Regions from separate parts of the Oerskovia sp. Root22 genome, predicted to be linked through region 1. Evidence: riboswitches for the same ligand, from Rfam matches in the RefSeq annotation. Region 1 holds a riboswitch; each other region holds the start of a gene.
The links. A riboswitch is a leader RNA that binds a small molecule or an ion and turns the genes downstream of it on or off. The one in region 1 is predicted to bind S-adenosylmethionine.
Positions count from the first base shown of each region.

Region 1 (4,203 bases):
CGACGACGAGCCCGAGGCCGACCGCGATGAGCGAGGCCTGGAGCGTGAGCGCTGTGCCGTGAACCACCCGGGAGTAGAGGTCGCGGCCGAGCTGGTCGGTCCCGAACCAGTGCTCGGCCGACGGCGGCTGGAGCTTGTCGGCCGGCACCCCGGTCAGCGGGTCGGAGTGCGCGAGCAGCGTCGGGGCGAAGGCGGCCACCAGGACGACGACGATCCAGACCACGGCCGCGAGCAGACCGGGCCGCCGGACCACGAAGCCCAGGCCCGCCACGAGGCTCGAGAGGCCACGGACGCGGCCGGGCGGCAGGTCCGCGGACGAGGGCCGCCGAAGACCGGGCGTGGTGCCGTCGACGGCATCGGCCTCCGGCAGGACGCTCTGCTCGTGCGGGGCGAGGGCGGTGTCGGTCATGCTGCACCTCCGTGAAGGACGGCGACCTCGGGGGTCGACGATCTGGTGGGTACGGTCTGGTCCTCGGGGGCGGCGGCCCCTCCCCCGGGCGTCGCCCCAGGCGTGGTCGCGCCTCGGCGACGTCCCGTCACCACGCGGGGATCGAGCAACGGGTAGGCCAGGTCGACGAGCAGGTTGGACACGACGAACACGACGGCGGCGAAGATCACGATGCCCTGCACGACCGGGATGTCCTGGGTCTGCACCGCGGACGCGGTCACGCGGCCGAGTCCCGGTCGGGAGAACACCGTCTCGGTGACGACCGTGCCGGAGAGCAGCTGGCCGACGATCAGGCCGGTCATCGTCAGTGCGGGCAGCGCGGCGTTGCGCAGGGCGTGCGAGAAGAAGACCCTCGGGCGACCGGCTCCCTTGGCCCACACCGCGTCGATGTACGGCTCCCGCAGCGTGGTGGCCAGGCTCTTGGACAACAGCTGGGCGATCGTCGCCCCGGTGGGCACGGCGAGCGTGATCGCGGGCAGGACGATCGAGGCGAACCCCTTGTTCCCCATCGCGGGGAAGATCGGCAGGGTGAAGGAGAACCACTGGATGAGCAGGAGGCCGAACCAGAAGGCGGGGATCGCGACCCCGAGGGGCGGCAGCCCGAGGAGCAGCTGCCCGAGACCGCGGAACCGTGTGTAGGTGGCCGCGACGGCCAGCCCTCCGCCGAGCACCACCGCGAGCAGCAGACCGGCCGCGGCGATCTGCACGGTCGGTGGGATCGCCTCGACGATGAGGTCCGCAGCGGGGCGCCCCGTGCTGATCGACTGACCGAGGTCCCCGCGGAACAGCCCGGCGAGCTGGGAGAAGTACTGGACCACGAGCGGGCGGTCCAGACCGTGCTCGGCACGGAGCGCGTCGAGCTGCTCGGGGGTGATGTCGTTGGCGTCGGCCCCGGCCATGAGCTGGGCCGGGTCGCCGGGCAGGGCGTAGAGCACGATGAAGGACACCGTGTAGGCGGCCCAGAGCACGCCGACCGCCTGGGCCAGTCGCGTCGCGAGATAGCGTCCCATGGTGGTTCTCCCCCTCCGTCAGGCGCCGACGGCGACGGCGGCGGCGGTCCGCTCGACGGGCGGCGATCCCGGCACCGTCGAGCCGGCCGTTCCCGCACGGTCCGTGGCCGGCGTCCAGCCGAGGGCCGGGGCGACGAGAGTCGCGACGTCGTGCAGGATCTGCTCGTACTCCTCGTCGCTGAGCTCGTAGGGCAGCTCGAGGCGCAGCTCGCTGACCTCGCCCACGACGGCGTCCGCCACGAGCCGCTCGAGGATCTCCTCGCTGGGCCCCACGAGATCGGGCGCGAAGAGCGTCCGGCGCTCGCCCTGCGGGGCGAGGGTCCGGGCTCGGCGCGACTCCTCGAAGGCTCGGTAGCGTCGGCGCGACGAGGCGTCGGCGCAGTCGGTCGGCACGATGACCCGCCCGAGCGCGACCCGCGTGGTCCGCGCGTCGCCGCGCCCCGCGCGGTAGGCGACGAGGTTCGCGAGCTGGGCGGTGACGAAGTCGTCCGACTCCTCGCCTGCCACGATGTTGCCGGTCAGGAGGTTGAGCCCGTTGCGCGCGGCCCACTCGGTCGAGCGGCGCGAGCCGGCGCCGTACCAGAGGCGGTCGACGAGCCCCGGGCTGTGCGGCTGCAGCCGGGGCCGCTGGACGTTCCCGGGCGAGTGCACCACGGTGTCCTCGTCGCCGATGAAACCGCCCGACAGGTTGGCCGCGAGCCGCTCGATGCGTGCGTGCGAGAAGTCGTGGGACTCCCAGTCCCCGTCGAAGACCAGGTCACCGATCAGGTCGGCGTGCGGCGGACGGCCCGCGCTCAGGCCCACCTGGAGGCGCCCCTGCGCGAGGACGTCGGCGGTCGAGAGGTCCTCCCCGAGGCGGAACGGGCTCTCGTACCCGATCGGGATGACGCCTGTCCCCAGCTCGATCGTGCTCGTGCGTTGGGACGCCGCAGCGAGGAAGACGGTCGCCGACGAGATCCCGTGCTCGAGGTGCCGCTGGCGGACCCACGCTCCGTCGAACCCCCAGGCCTCGGCGCGCTCGAACAGCCGCAGCGTCGCCTCGAGACCGCTGGCGGGGTCGTCGTCCGGGAAGTTCCCGGGGGTGAGGAAGGCCAGCGAGGAGATCGCCGGGGTGCTCTGGCTCACGATGGTGCGTCCTTCGGTCGGACGACGTGCGGGTCCCGCCCGTCCCCGGGCACGCCACAGGAACCCGTGGACGGGGGTCGTTCGTCACGTCGTGTGCTTACCGCGACCTGTCGGCGCGGTCAGGTCCTGCCCGGAGCACCCCGTCACATCGAAGGGTTGCTGGCCAGCGAGCCGGGTCTTGGCGCTGGCGCTCTTCACCTGCCGCACAGGAAAGCCTCCCGGCGCCGTGCAGTCAAGGAGTGAGAGCGGCGTCCCACTCCATGAGACAACGCAAACGAGAGACGGGGCCCGGAGACCGTTCCAGGTCTCCGGGCCCCGTCGTGGGACCGAGCGCCGCCTCCGCGCTGCAGCCGCGAGCCGCCCTCAGGACGCCTTGCGCCTGCGCCCCACGAGCACCAGGTCGTCGCGGTGCACGACCTCGCGGTCGTAGCCCTCGCCGAGCTTGTCGCGCAGCTCGTGCGTCGAGCGGCCGAGGAGGTCGGGGATGTCGGTCGAGTCGAAGGCCACGAGGCCGCGCGCGATCACGCGCCCGTCGGGCGCGACGAGCTCGACGGGGTCGCCCGCGTCGAAGTCGCCCGTGACCCCGACCACGCCCGCGGGCAGCAGCGAGGCCCGCCCGCCCAGGACCGCGGTCACGGCCCCCTCGTCGAGCTCGAGGCGCCCCCGCGTGCGCGCGGCGTGCGCGAGCCACAGGCGTCGGCGCGTGGTGCGCTTGCCCGTCACGGCGAACCAGGTCCCGACCTCGCGCCCGGCGAGCGCGCCCTCGGCGTTCGCGGCCTTGGTCAGCACGACCGGGATGCCCGAGCCGGTCGCGATGCGCACGGACTCGAGCTTGGTGAGCATGCCGCCCGTCCCGACCGAGCTGCCGCGCCCCGTGACCTCGATGCCCTCGAGGTCGAGCGGCGAGCGGACCTCGCGGATGCGTTGGGTGCCGGGGCGCGAGGGCGGGCCGTCGTAGAGCCCGTCGACGTCGGTCAGCAGCACCATGACGTCGGCGCGGACCAGGTGCGAGACGAGCGCCGCGAGGCGGTCGTTGTCGCCGAAGCGGATCTCGTCGGTCGCGACCGCGTCGTTCTCGTTGACGACGGGCACGACGCCCAGGTCGAGGAGCCGCTCGAGCGAGCGCTGCGCGTTGCGGTAGTGCCCGCGGCGGATGGTGTCCTCGGCCGTGAGGAGGACCTGCCCCACGCGGATGCCGTACTCGGCGAACGCCTGGGCGTACCGGGCGACCAGGAGGCCCTGGCCCACCGAGGCCGCGGCCTGGGCCGTGGCGAGGTCGCGTGGTCGGGCGCTGAGGCCGAGCGGACCGATCCCCGCCGCGATCGCCCCCGAGGTCACGAGCACGACCTGCCCGCCCGCGGCGTGCCGCGCGGCGATGACGTCGACGAGCGCGTGCAGGGCCGGGACGCTGAGGTGCCCGTCCGGTCCGGTGAGCGAGGAGGAGCCGATCTTGACGACGACCCGGTGGGCCGTGGCGACCTGGGAGCGTGCGGAGAGCGCATTCACCGGGACATCATCGCGCGCCAGGCGCCCGGGCGCGGAGTCATGTCACCGTGTGACACCCCGGGGTGAGACGACATGGACCCTGCCGCGCCGTGGTGTCAGAACTGCACCGGCGCA
Region 1 covers NZ_LMIL01000009.1:123,906-128,108, reverse strand. Annotated here, with positions in the region: gene ASE15_RS11070 (ABC transporter permease) at 1-409, opposite strand, end outside; gene ASE15_RS11065 (ABC transporter permease) at 406-1,458, opposite strand; gene ASE15_RS11060 (LLM class flavin-dependent oxidoreductase) at 1,477-2,583, opposite strand; SAM riboswitch class IV at 2,672-2,782, opposite strand; gene proB (glutamate 5-kinase) at 2,947-4,089, opposite strand.

Region 2 (4,203 bases), on a different contig from region 1:
CCCCCGGCGAGGTAGGGCGTGCCGGCGTCGAGCCAGTCACGGCGCCCCACGAGCGCGCCCGCACCGAACGGCGCGTAGGTCTTGTGGCCCGAGAACGCGACGTAGTCCACGTCGCTCGCGGCGAGCGAGACGCCCCGGTGCGGGACGAGCTGGGCGCCGTCGAGCAGGACCCGCGCTCCGGCGTCGTGCGCCGCGGCGACGACCTCGGCGAGCGGCAGCGACTCGCCCGTGACGTTCGAGGCCCCCGTGATCGCGACGAGCGCGTACGGGAAGCGCGACAGCTCTGCGCGCAGCCCGGACAGGGTCTCGGCGACCGTCGCACCGCCGACCAGGACCGTGGCCCCGCCCGTGCGCTGCCACGGCAGGAGGTTCGCGTGGTGCTCGACGTCCAGCACGAGCACACGGCCCGGCGAACCGTCGGCCTGGGCCGGGACGCAGCCCGCGAGCAGGTTGAGCGAGTCCGTGGTGTTGCGCGTGACGATCGTGACGTCGTCCTCGCGGGCGCCGACGAACGCGCCGATGGTCTGGCGCGCGGCCTCGTAGAGCGCGGTCGACACCTGAGACAGGTAGCCCGCGCCGCGGTGCACGCTCGCGTAGAGCGGCAGGACCTCGTTGACGCGGTCGGCCACGACCTGCAGCGCCGGGGCCGACGCCGCGACGTCGAGGTTGGCGTACGGGACGCTGCGCCCGTCGACGAGGGGGACCAGGGTGTCGCTGCCCACGACGGGCAGCACGGCACACGAGGTAGGGGCTTCGATGACTGCGTGTGCGCTCATGGCACGTCCTCCGGTGGTCGTCGGAGTTCGCCCTGCGGCCCCTCCGCGCTTGCCCCCCTCCTTGTAGAGAGGGACCTGGTCGTCACCCGGGGCACCCCGCCGCGGAGGAGGGTTGCCGGCCAGCAAACCGGGGTTTTGCGCTGGCACTCATGACCTGGTGTCAAGGATGGGCGAGGCCCGCAGAGCGTGTCAACCGGTGGGCACGGCGTCTCGGATGGTGGGCAGAGGGTGCCTGTCAGGCGGTCGAGCCCGCTCAGCGAGGCGACGCGTCCGCGAGCGCCTGAATGTGTCGCGCGTCGGCCCGGTACATGGCCGCGTGCTCCCGGAAGTCGTCCCGCCCGGTCGCTGACGCCCGCTCGTCGGTGAAGGCCGCGAGCTCGTCGAGCCGCGCGACCACGACGGTCAGGACCTCGCGACGCGAGAAGGGCAGCCCGTAGGCCGCGACTAGCGCGTCGAGGCGCGCGAGAGGATCCAGGCGCCCGACGACGTCGGCTCCCTCCCCGTCCCCGGCGTCCGCCACGAGGGGCACGAGCCGGTAGCCGAGGTAAGCCAGGTCCCAGATCCGGGGGCCGGGGCTCGCGGTATCGAAGTCGATGAGCCCGACGACGACCCCGTCGCGAAAGACCAGGTTGTACGGGGCGAAGTCGTTGTGGCACACGACCTCGACCGGCTCGCGCGCCGGGAGCTGCCAGGTCGGGGCGGCGGCGGGTGCGGGGACGGCGGCAGCGCCGTCGACGACGGAGCCCCCGGGGAGCCCGCTGTCGGCCGTGGCGGCGAGGAACCCGATGCTCGCGTCGTGCACGCGCCGCAGCAGCGCGCCCGCGTCACGGAGCACCGACTCGTCCCAGACCCACAGGGGAAGGGGATAGTTCGCGACGTCGCCCGGGAGATAGGACAGGACCTCGCGCCCCTGCTCGTCGGTCCCCAGCGGCTCGGGCACCTCGGTGATGCCGTGCGCGCGCAGGTGGCGCAGGAGCGCGTGGACGGTCGGCGTCCAGGGCCCGGCGGTCCGGCGGACCGTGTCGCCGCTCCGCACGACGGTCGAGGAGTTGCCCCCGGTCAGGACCTCCTCGGGCGGGCTCTGGTCACGACCGCCTGCCGTGAGGTAGAGGGCTTGCGTCGAGGTAGAGGCCCCGAGCCCGCTGTCTCGACGGGAATCCTCTACCTCGTGGCGGCGCGCAGGGTGCTCCATGCGCAGCAACCTATCCCCTGCCCACCCTGCGAGACACCCGTTTCACTCCGTGGGCACGGTGACGTACGATCCGACGCAACCATCCAGAGCGGCTGAGTGACTTGGCACGATGACGCCGCAGCAACCCCCCGGTGACGGGCGAGGGTGCTACCGCCACGACCGATGGAGGATCACCATGAGTGCCCCCGACCGCGCGACCGCTGCACCGGTCCCCGACGCCCGGCCCGCCGACGGCTACGCCGGCGACATCACTCCCCAGCAGGCATGGGGCCTGCTCCAGAGCGCCCCGGGCGCCGTCCTCGTCGACGTCCGCACCGACGCCGAGTGGCGCTTCGTCGGCGTCCCCGACCTGTCCTCGACGGGCCGCGAGCCGGTCCTGACCCAGTGGGTCACGGTCGAGGGCCGGCCCAACCCGTCGTTCGTCACGGACCTCGCCGCGGCCGGCGTGACACCCGAGACCCCCGTCGTGTTCCTGTGCCGCTCGGGAGCCCGTTCGATCGGCGCGGCCAAGGCCGCGACCGCCGCCGGCCTGGGCCCCGCGTACAACGTCCTCGAGGGCTTCGAGGGAGCGCTCGACGGCGCCGGTCACCGTGGTTCCGACGGCTGGCGCGCAGCGGGCCTCCCCTGGAAGCAGTCGTGAGCGCCGCGACCGGGGACGGCGTCCTGCGCATTCCCGCCGGGGTCCCGGGCGGCTCGGGCCGCGGCCCGCTGCCCCGCTCGGTGCGGCCCGACACCCTCGCGGTGCGCGGCGGCCACGCCCGCTCGAACTTCGAGGAGACGAGCGAGGCGCTCTTCCTCACGCAGGGCTACGTCTACGGGAGCGCCGCCGAGGCAGAGGCCGCCTTCGCGGGCGAGGTCGACCGCTTCATCTACTCGCGCTACGGCAACCCGACCGTGCACACGTTCGAGGAGCGGTTGCGACTCATCGAGGGCGCCGAGGCCTGCTACGCCACGGCGTCGGGCATGTCCGCGGTCTTCACGTCGCTCGCGGCCCTGGTCGGTTCCGGGTCGCGCATCGTCGCGGCCCGCGCCCTGTTCGGCTCGTCGCTCGTGATCTTCGACGAGATCTTCGCCAAGTGGGGCGTGCGCACCGACTACGTCGACGGTCACGTGCTGTCGCAGTGGGAGGAAGCGCTGTCGACCCCTGCGGACGTCGTCTTCTTCGAGACCCCGTCCAACCCCATGCAGGACGTGATCGACGTGCGCCGCGTGAGCGACCTCGCGCACGCGGCGGGGGCCGTCGTCGTGCTCGACAACGTGTTCGCGACCCCCGTGCTGCAGAAGCCGCTCGAGCTCGGTGCGGACGTCGTCGTGTACTCGGCGACCAAGCACATCGACGGGCAGGGGCGCGTGCTCGGCGGCGCGATCCTGGGCTCCGAGGAGTACGTCAAGGGCCCGGTCCAGACCTTCATCCGCAACACCGGGCCCTCGCTCAGCGCGTTCAACGCGTGGGTCCTGGTCAAGGGCCTCGAGACCCTGTCGGTGCGCGTCAAGGCCCAGAACGCCGCAGCGCTCCAGGTCGCGACCGCGCTCGAGGAGCTGCCCGGCATCACGGCCGTGCGCTACCCGTTCCTCGCCTCGCACCCCCAGGTCGAGCTCGCCAAGGCCCAGCAGAGCGGCGGCGGGACGGTCGTGACGTTCAACCTCGACGTGCCCGGCGCCGACGACCCGGGCACGGACGCCGAGCTCCTCAAGAAGCGCACGTTCCAGTTCCTCGACGCCCTGCAGATCGTGGACATCTCCAACAACCTGGGCGACGCCAAGTCCCTCATCACGCACCCCGCGACCACGACGCACCGCAAGCTGGGCGCGGAGGGCCGTGCCGCCGTCGGGATCGCGGAGACGACCGTGCGCCTGTCGATCGGCCTCGAGGACCCGCTCGACCTGATCGAGGACGTCGAGCAGGCGCTCGCCGCGCGCTGAGCCGCCCGCCGCACCGCTGCGTGCGGAGTACTCGTCGTGAGACCGGCCGGACGGCGACGAGTACTCCGCACCCGGTAGCAGCGGGCAGGAATACCCTGACCGCCTCCCGGGGTTGGACCTGGCGATGACTATCTCGCCGCGCCTCTCCGTCCTCGACCTCGTCCCCGTCCGTTCGGGACAGTCCAGCTCCCAGGCCATCGCCGCGTCCCTGGACCTCGTGCGCCTCGCCGACCGCCTCGGCTTCACGCGCTACTGGTTCGCCGAGCACCACAACATGCCCGCGGTCGCCGCGTCCGCCCCGCCCGTCATGAT
Region 2 covers NZ_LMIL01000011.1:445,299-449,501, reverse strand. Annotated here, with positions in the region: gene ASE15_RS17380 (aminotransferase class V-fold PLP-dependent enzyme) at 1-776, opposite strand, end outside; SAM riboswitch class IV at 817-931, opposite strand; gene ASE15_RS17375 (phosphotransferase enzyme family protein) at 1,030-1,968, opposite strand; SAM riboswitch class I at 2,045-2,137, shown strand; gene ASE15_RS17370 (rhodanese-like domain-containing protein) at 2,144-2,608, shown strand; gene ASE15_RS17365 (O-succinylhomoserine sulfhydrylase) at 2,632-3,891, shown strand; gene ASE15_RS17360 (LLM class flavin-dependent oxidoreductase) at 4,016-4,203, shown strand, end outside.
Region 2: linked by a shared signal. The riboswitch ahead of ASE15_RS17370 (rhodanese-like domain-containing protein) and the one ahead of ASE15_RS11060 (LLM class flavin-dependent oxidoreductase) in region 1 are both predicted to bind S-adenosylmethionine.

Region 3 (4,203 bases), on a different contig from region 1:
ACGTCACGTTCCCCTCCCCCGAGAACCCGGCGTTCCTCCTGCTCACGGCGTCGTTCGACGGCGGCTCGTGGGGGCTGGCCGCCGGGTGGCTCGTCGGGCTCGTCGCGGTCGGCACCCTGGGCCTCACGAGCCGCCACGACCCGGCCTCGCTCCCGGCCACGCGTCGCGCGCGCAAGCCGTTGCGGGCCCGCGCCTACCCGACGGTGCTCGTCGCGGGCGGCGTGGGGGCGCTCGTCTGGGCGAGCGTCGGCGCATCAGGGTCGTGGCTCGTGTGGCACCGCAGCGCGCGCGGTCCGGTCGACCTGCTGGCTGAGGTGACCTCGGGGGCGATGGCCTGGCGCTTCACGGCCGGCCGGACCGTGGTCGAGCCGCTCGAGGTCGGTCTGGCGGTGCTCGTGGGACTCGTCGTCGCCGGGGGCACGTGGCTCGCGACCCGGCGCCTGCCGCCGCGCGCGAGCCGCTGGAGCCTGGTGCTCGCGGTCTGGTTCGTCACGATCGCGGCGTCGTCGGTGGCTGCGGCGTCGCGTTCGGTCACGGCCTTCGCGGTGGGCGAGCTGCGTTCGACGACGCTCAACCTGGCGTTGTCCTCGGTCCAGGCGAGCCTCTTCTGGCCCCTCGTCCTCGGCTGGTCGGCAGGGCTCGTCGCGGCCCTCGTCTACCGCGCGACGGGTGGCGAGCCGACCGGGGTGCCGGCCGCCGATCCGGCCGGGAGCACCTCGGTCGAGGGGCGCGTGGAGCCGGTGGGCACAGCCGGCACGATCGGCGCGACGCCCGGTGATGACCTCCCCCGGAGCACCCTGCACACCGATGCCGAGGAGCCCGCACCCGTCCCCTAGGGTGACCGCGGAGACGCCGTCCGGCCGTCGCGGCTCGTCGTCGAGCCGCGACCCAGCGGCCGGCCGGGATCAGTGACGAGAGGGTGGCTCATGGCTGAGACAGGTTCGACGAGCGGCATCACGACGGGCTTCGTGGTGACGGAGGCGCAGTTCGAGGAGATGTTCCCGGACCGCAACCCGTTCTACACGTACGAGGGCCTGGTCGCGGCGACCGCGGCGTACCCGGAGTTCGCGACGTCGGGCGGGCCGGTGGTCGCGGCCCGCGAAGCTGCGGCGTTCCTCGCGAACGTGAGCCACGAGAGCACGGGTCTGCTGCACGTGAGCGAGCTCAACACCGCCGTGTACTCGCACTACTGCGACCCGTCGCAGCCGTACGGGTGCCCCGCGGGCCAGTCCGCGTACTACGGCAAAGGGCCCATCCAGCTCTCGTGGAACTTCAACTACAAGGCCGCGGGTGACGCCCTGGGCATCGACCTGCTGAACAACCCGTACCTGGTCGAGACCGACGCGACCGTCGCCTGGAAGACCGCGCTCTGGTACTGGAACACGCAGCCGGGCGAGGGCACCATGACGTGCCACGAGGCGATCGTCGGGGACCACGGCTTCCGCGAGACGATCCGCGCGATCAACGGCCCGCTCGAGTGCGACGGCGGCAACCCACGCCAGGTCGCGAACCGGGTCGCGCTGTTCCGCCGATACGCCGAGCTCCTGGGCACCACGACGGGCGAAAACCTGACCTGCTGAGGTCCGTTGCCCGACGGCGGAGCGCGCCCTCCGCCGTCGGGCGCGGTTTTGCGCGGCGCGGGCGGGTGCGGGGCGGCGCGGGCGGGTGCGGAGCGGGCCCGTGCGCAGGCGCGCGGGGACGCGGCGGCTGCGCCGGCCCGTCGGCAGTCAGTCGGGGAGGACGACGAGGGTCAGGTGCTCGTGCACGGGTGGCCCGAGCACCTGCTCGGCGTCGTGCGCCCACCGCTCGAGGGCCCCGGGGCGGTCGCGCTCGGCGTCGAGCCACGCGATCGTGCGGAGGTGGACGTCCACGTCGTTGCCGGACCAGGCTCCCGCGTCGCGGCGCAGCTGGTCGGTGAGCTCGTGGGCGATCCAGGCCGGAAGGTCGTCGGGGACGACGACGAGGAGGTCCAGGTCGTCGGCCGCGGTGCCGTCGCCGCGAGCGGCCGACCCGACGACAGCGACGCCGATCGACCGGCGACGGCCGTCGTCCCGCACGACCTGATGAAGCAGCTCGTCGATGCGTCGGCGCAGCTCGCACCAGGGATGCAGCGCGTCGAAGAGCGCCTCGATCGCGGGCCAGCACAGGTGGTCGCGGTTGACCCGGAAGTAGTTCGTCGACCCGATGGTCCGCCGCTGGATGATCCCTTGCCGTTCGAGCCGCCCGAGAGCGCGACGGACCCCTTCCGACGATCCGGTGTGCGCGACGCGATGCACCTGCCCACCCGTGAGCTCGCCCTGACGGTTCCAGAGCGCACGCAGGACGGGCCCCTCGAGCCCGGGCACGACCGCCGAGACCGGGCTGCTCCAGTCCATCCGCTCCCCCTGAGTCCTGATCTCCTCCACGAGGACCCGGGGGGGGAGGGTGTGTTTTCTCTGTAGCCACCACAATTGTTGTGGCTACAGAGAAAACACACCCTCCCCTCCCCCGGTTCGGCGTCGTCGCCCGACCGTCCGAACGCCTCACGGACAGGATGACGGCTCAGGACAGCACGCGGAGCGAAGGCCAGTGATCTGTGGACAACGCGCTCACCGCAGGCAGTCGGCGGCCTGAGCCCACCGGGCCGCAGCGGCGGCCTCAGGGCAAGGGTCGAGGCCACGATGAACGCGACCTCGACCTCGCACTTCCCGAAGGCCCGGATGCCGGGTCGGGCGGGTCTTCCTCAGAGGCACCGTGCGCGGGAACGCGGTTGCCGGACCGGCACGCGGAGGGCGTATCGCCGGTCACTCGTGACCGATGCCCACCCTGCCAGACGGGACACACAAGGACAAATCACCCCGGCGCGCCACGGCGCACCCCTGTGCCCGAGCGCCTCGGTGCCCGTCGCGCACGACCGCGACTGGCCGGGCGAGGCCGAACCTCCCTAGGCCGAGTCCCGCACCACGAGCGACGTCGGCAGCGTGATGGCCGCAGGCTCCTGGCCCTCCACGACCTCGAGCAGCAGCCGCACCATCTCGGCGCTGATGCGCTCGAAAGGCTGCCGCATGGTCGTCAGCGCCGGGTGGAGCGACGCCGCGACCCCCGAGTCGTCGAACCCGCCCACGGCCACGTCCCCGGGCACGCTCCGCCCCGTGGCCTGGAGCGCGACGAGCGCCCCCGCCGCCATGAGGTCCGACGCCACGAACACGGCGTCGAGGTCAGGGCGCCGCTCGAGCAGCTCGGCCATCGCGAGCCGGCCCCGCTCGCGCGAGTAGTCGCCGTGCGCGACGAGCGACTCGTCGAACCGGTCGCCCAGCGCGTCGCGGTACCCGTCGAGGCGCAGCGTCCCGCCCGGGGTGTCGAGCGGACCCGTGATCGTCGCGATGCGCGTGCGCCCCGAGTCGAGCAGGTGCTGCGTCATGGTGCGCGCCCCGGCCCGGTCGTCGGCCGCGACGTACCCGACGCGCCCCTCGTACCCGAGCGGGACACCGCAGGCGACCGTCGGGACCTTCTGCTTGAGCAGCTCGGCCAGCATCGGGTTGCCCTGGTGCGAGCTGATGAGCAGGACGCCGTCGACGTGCCCCGCCGCGACGTACCCACCGATGCGGCGACGCTCCTCGGGGGTCCCCGCGACCATGAGCAGCAGCGGCATCTCGCGCTTCGCGAGCTCCTCGGCCGCGCCCCGCAGCAGGATCGAGAAGTTGGGGTCCTCGAACAGCAGGTGCTGCGGCTCGGTCAACAGGAACGCGATCGAGTTCGACCGCCCCGTCACGAGGCTGCGCGCGTGCTGGTTCGCGGCGTACCCCGTGGTCCGGATCGCCTCGTTGACCGCCGCGAGGGCATCAGGAGAGACCCAGTGGCCACCGTTGATCACGCGGGACACGGTCCCGCGCGAGACGCCCGCGACGTCCGCGACGTCGCGGATCGTGGGGCGACGCTTCGCCCCGTTGCCCGACGCCGCCGCCCGCCTCTCGCGCACGGGTCCGGCGCCCGCCCCCGCACCCGGGGAGGTGCCGCGCGCGGCTTCGCGACCGTCCTCGCGCACGGCGTCGACGGGCTGGGGTACGACGTCGTTCCCGGACTGCTCCACGACACGTGAGTCTAGGGACATCCTCAGGCCTTGACCGCGCCGGCGGCGAGGTCGACCTGCCAGTAGCGCTGCAGCAGGAGGAACAGGGCCACGAGCGGGACGATCGACAGCAGCGCGCCCGTGATCACGAGCGT
Region 3 covers NZ_LMIL01000011.1:155,136-159,338, reverse strand. Annotated here, with positions in the region: gene ASE15_RS16170 (hypothetical protein) at 1-836, shown strand, start outside; gene ASE15_RS16165 (chitinase) at 927-1,580, shown strand; gene ASE15_RS16160 (nucleotidyltransferase domain-containing protein) at 1,728-2,375, opposite strand; SAM riboswitch class IV at 2,676-2,795, opposite strand; gene ASE15_RS16155 (LacI family DNA-binding transcriptional regulator) at 2,924-3,958, opposite strand; gene ASE15_RS16150 (carbohydrate ABC transporter permease) at 4,093-4,203, opposite strand, start outside.
Region 3: linked by a shared signal. The riboswitch ahead of ASE15_RS16160 (nucleotidyltransferase domain-containing protein) and the one ahead of ASE15_RS11060 (LLM class flavin-dependent oxidoreductase) in region 1 are both predicted to bind S-adenosylmethionine.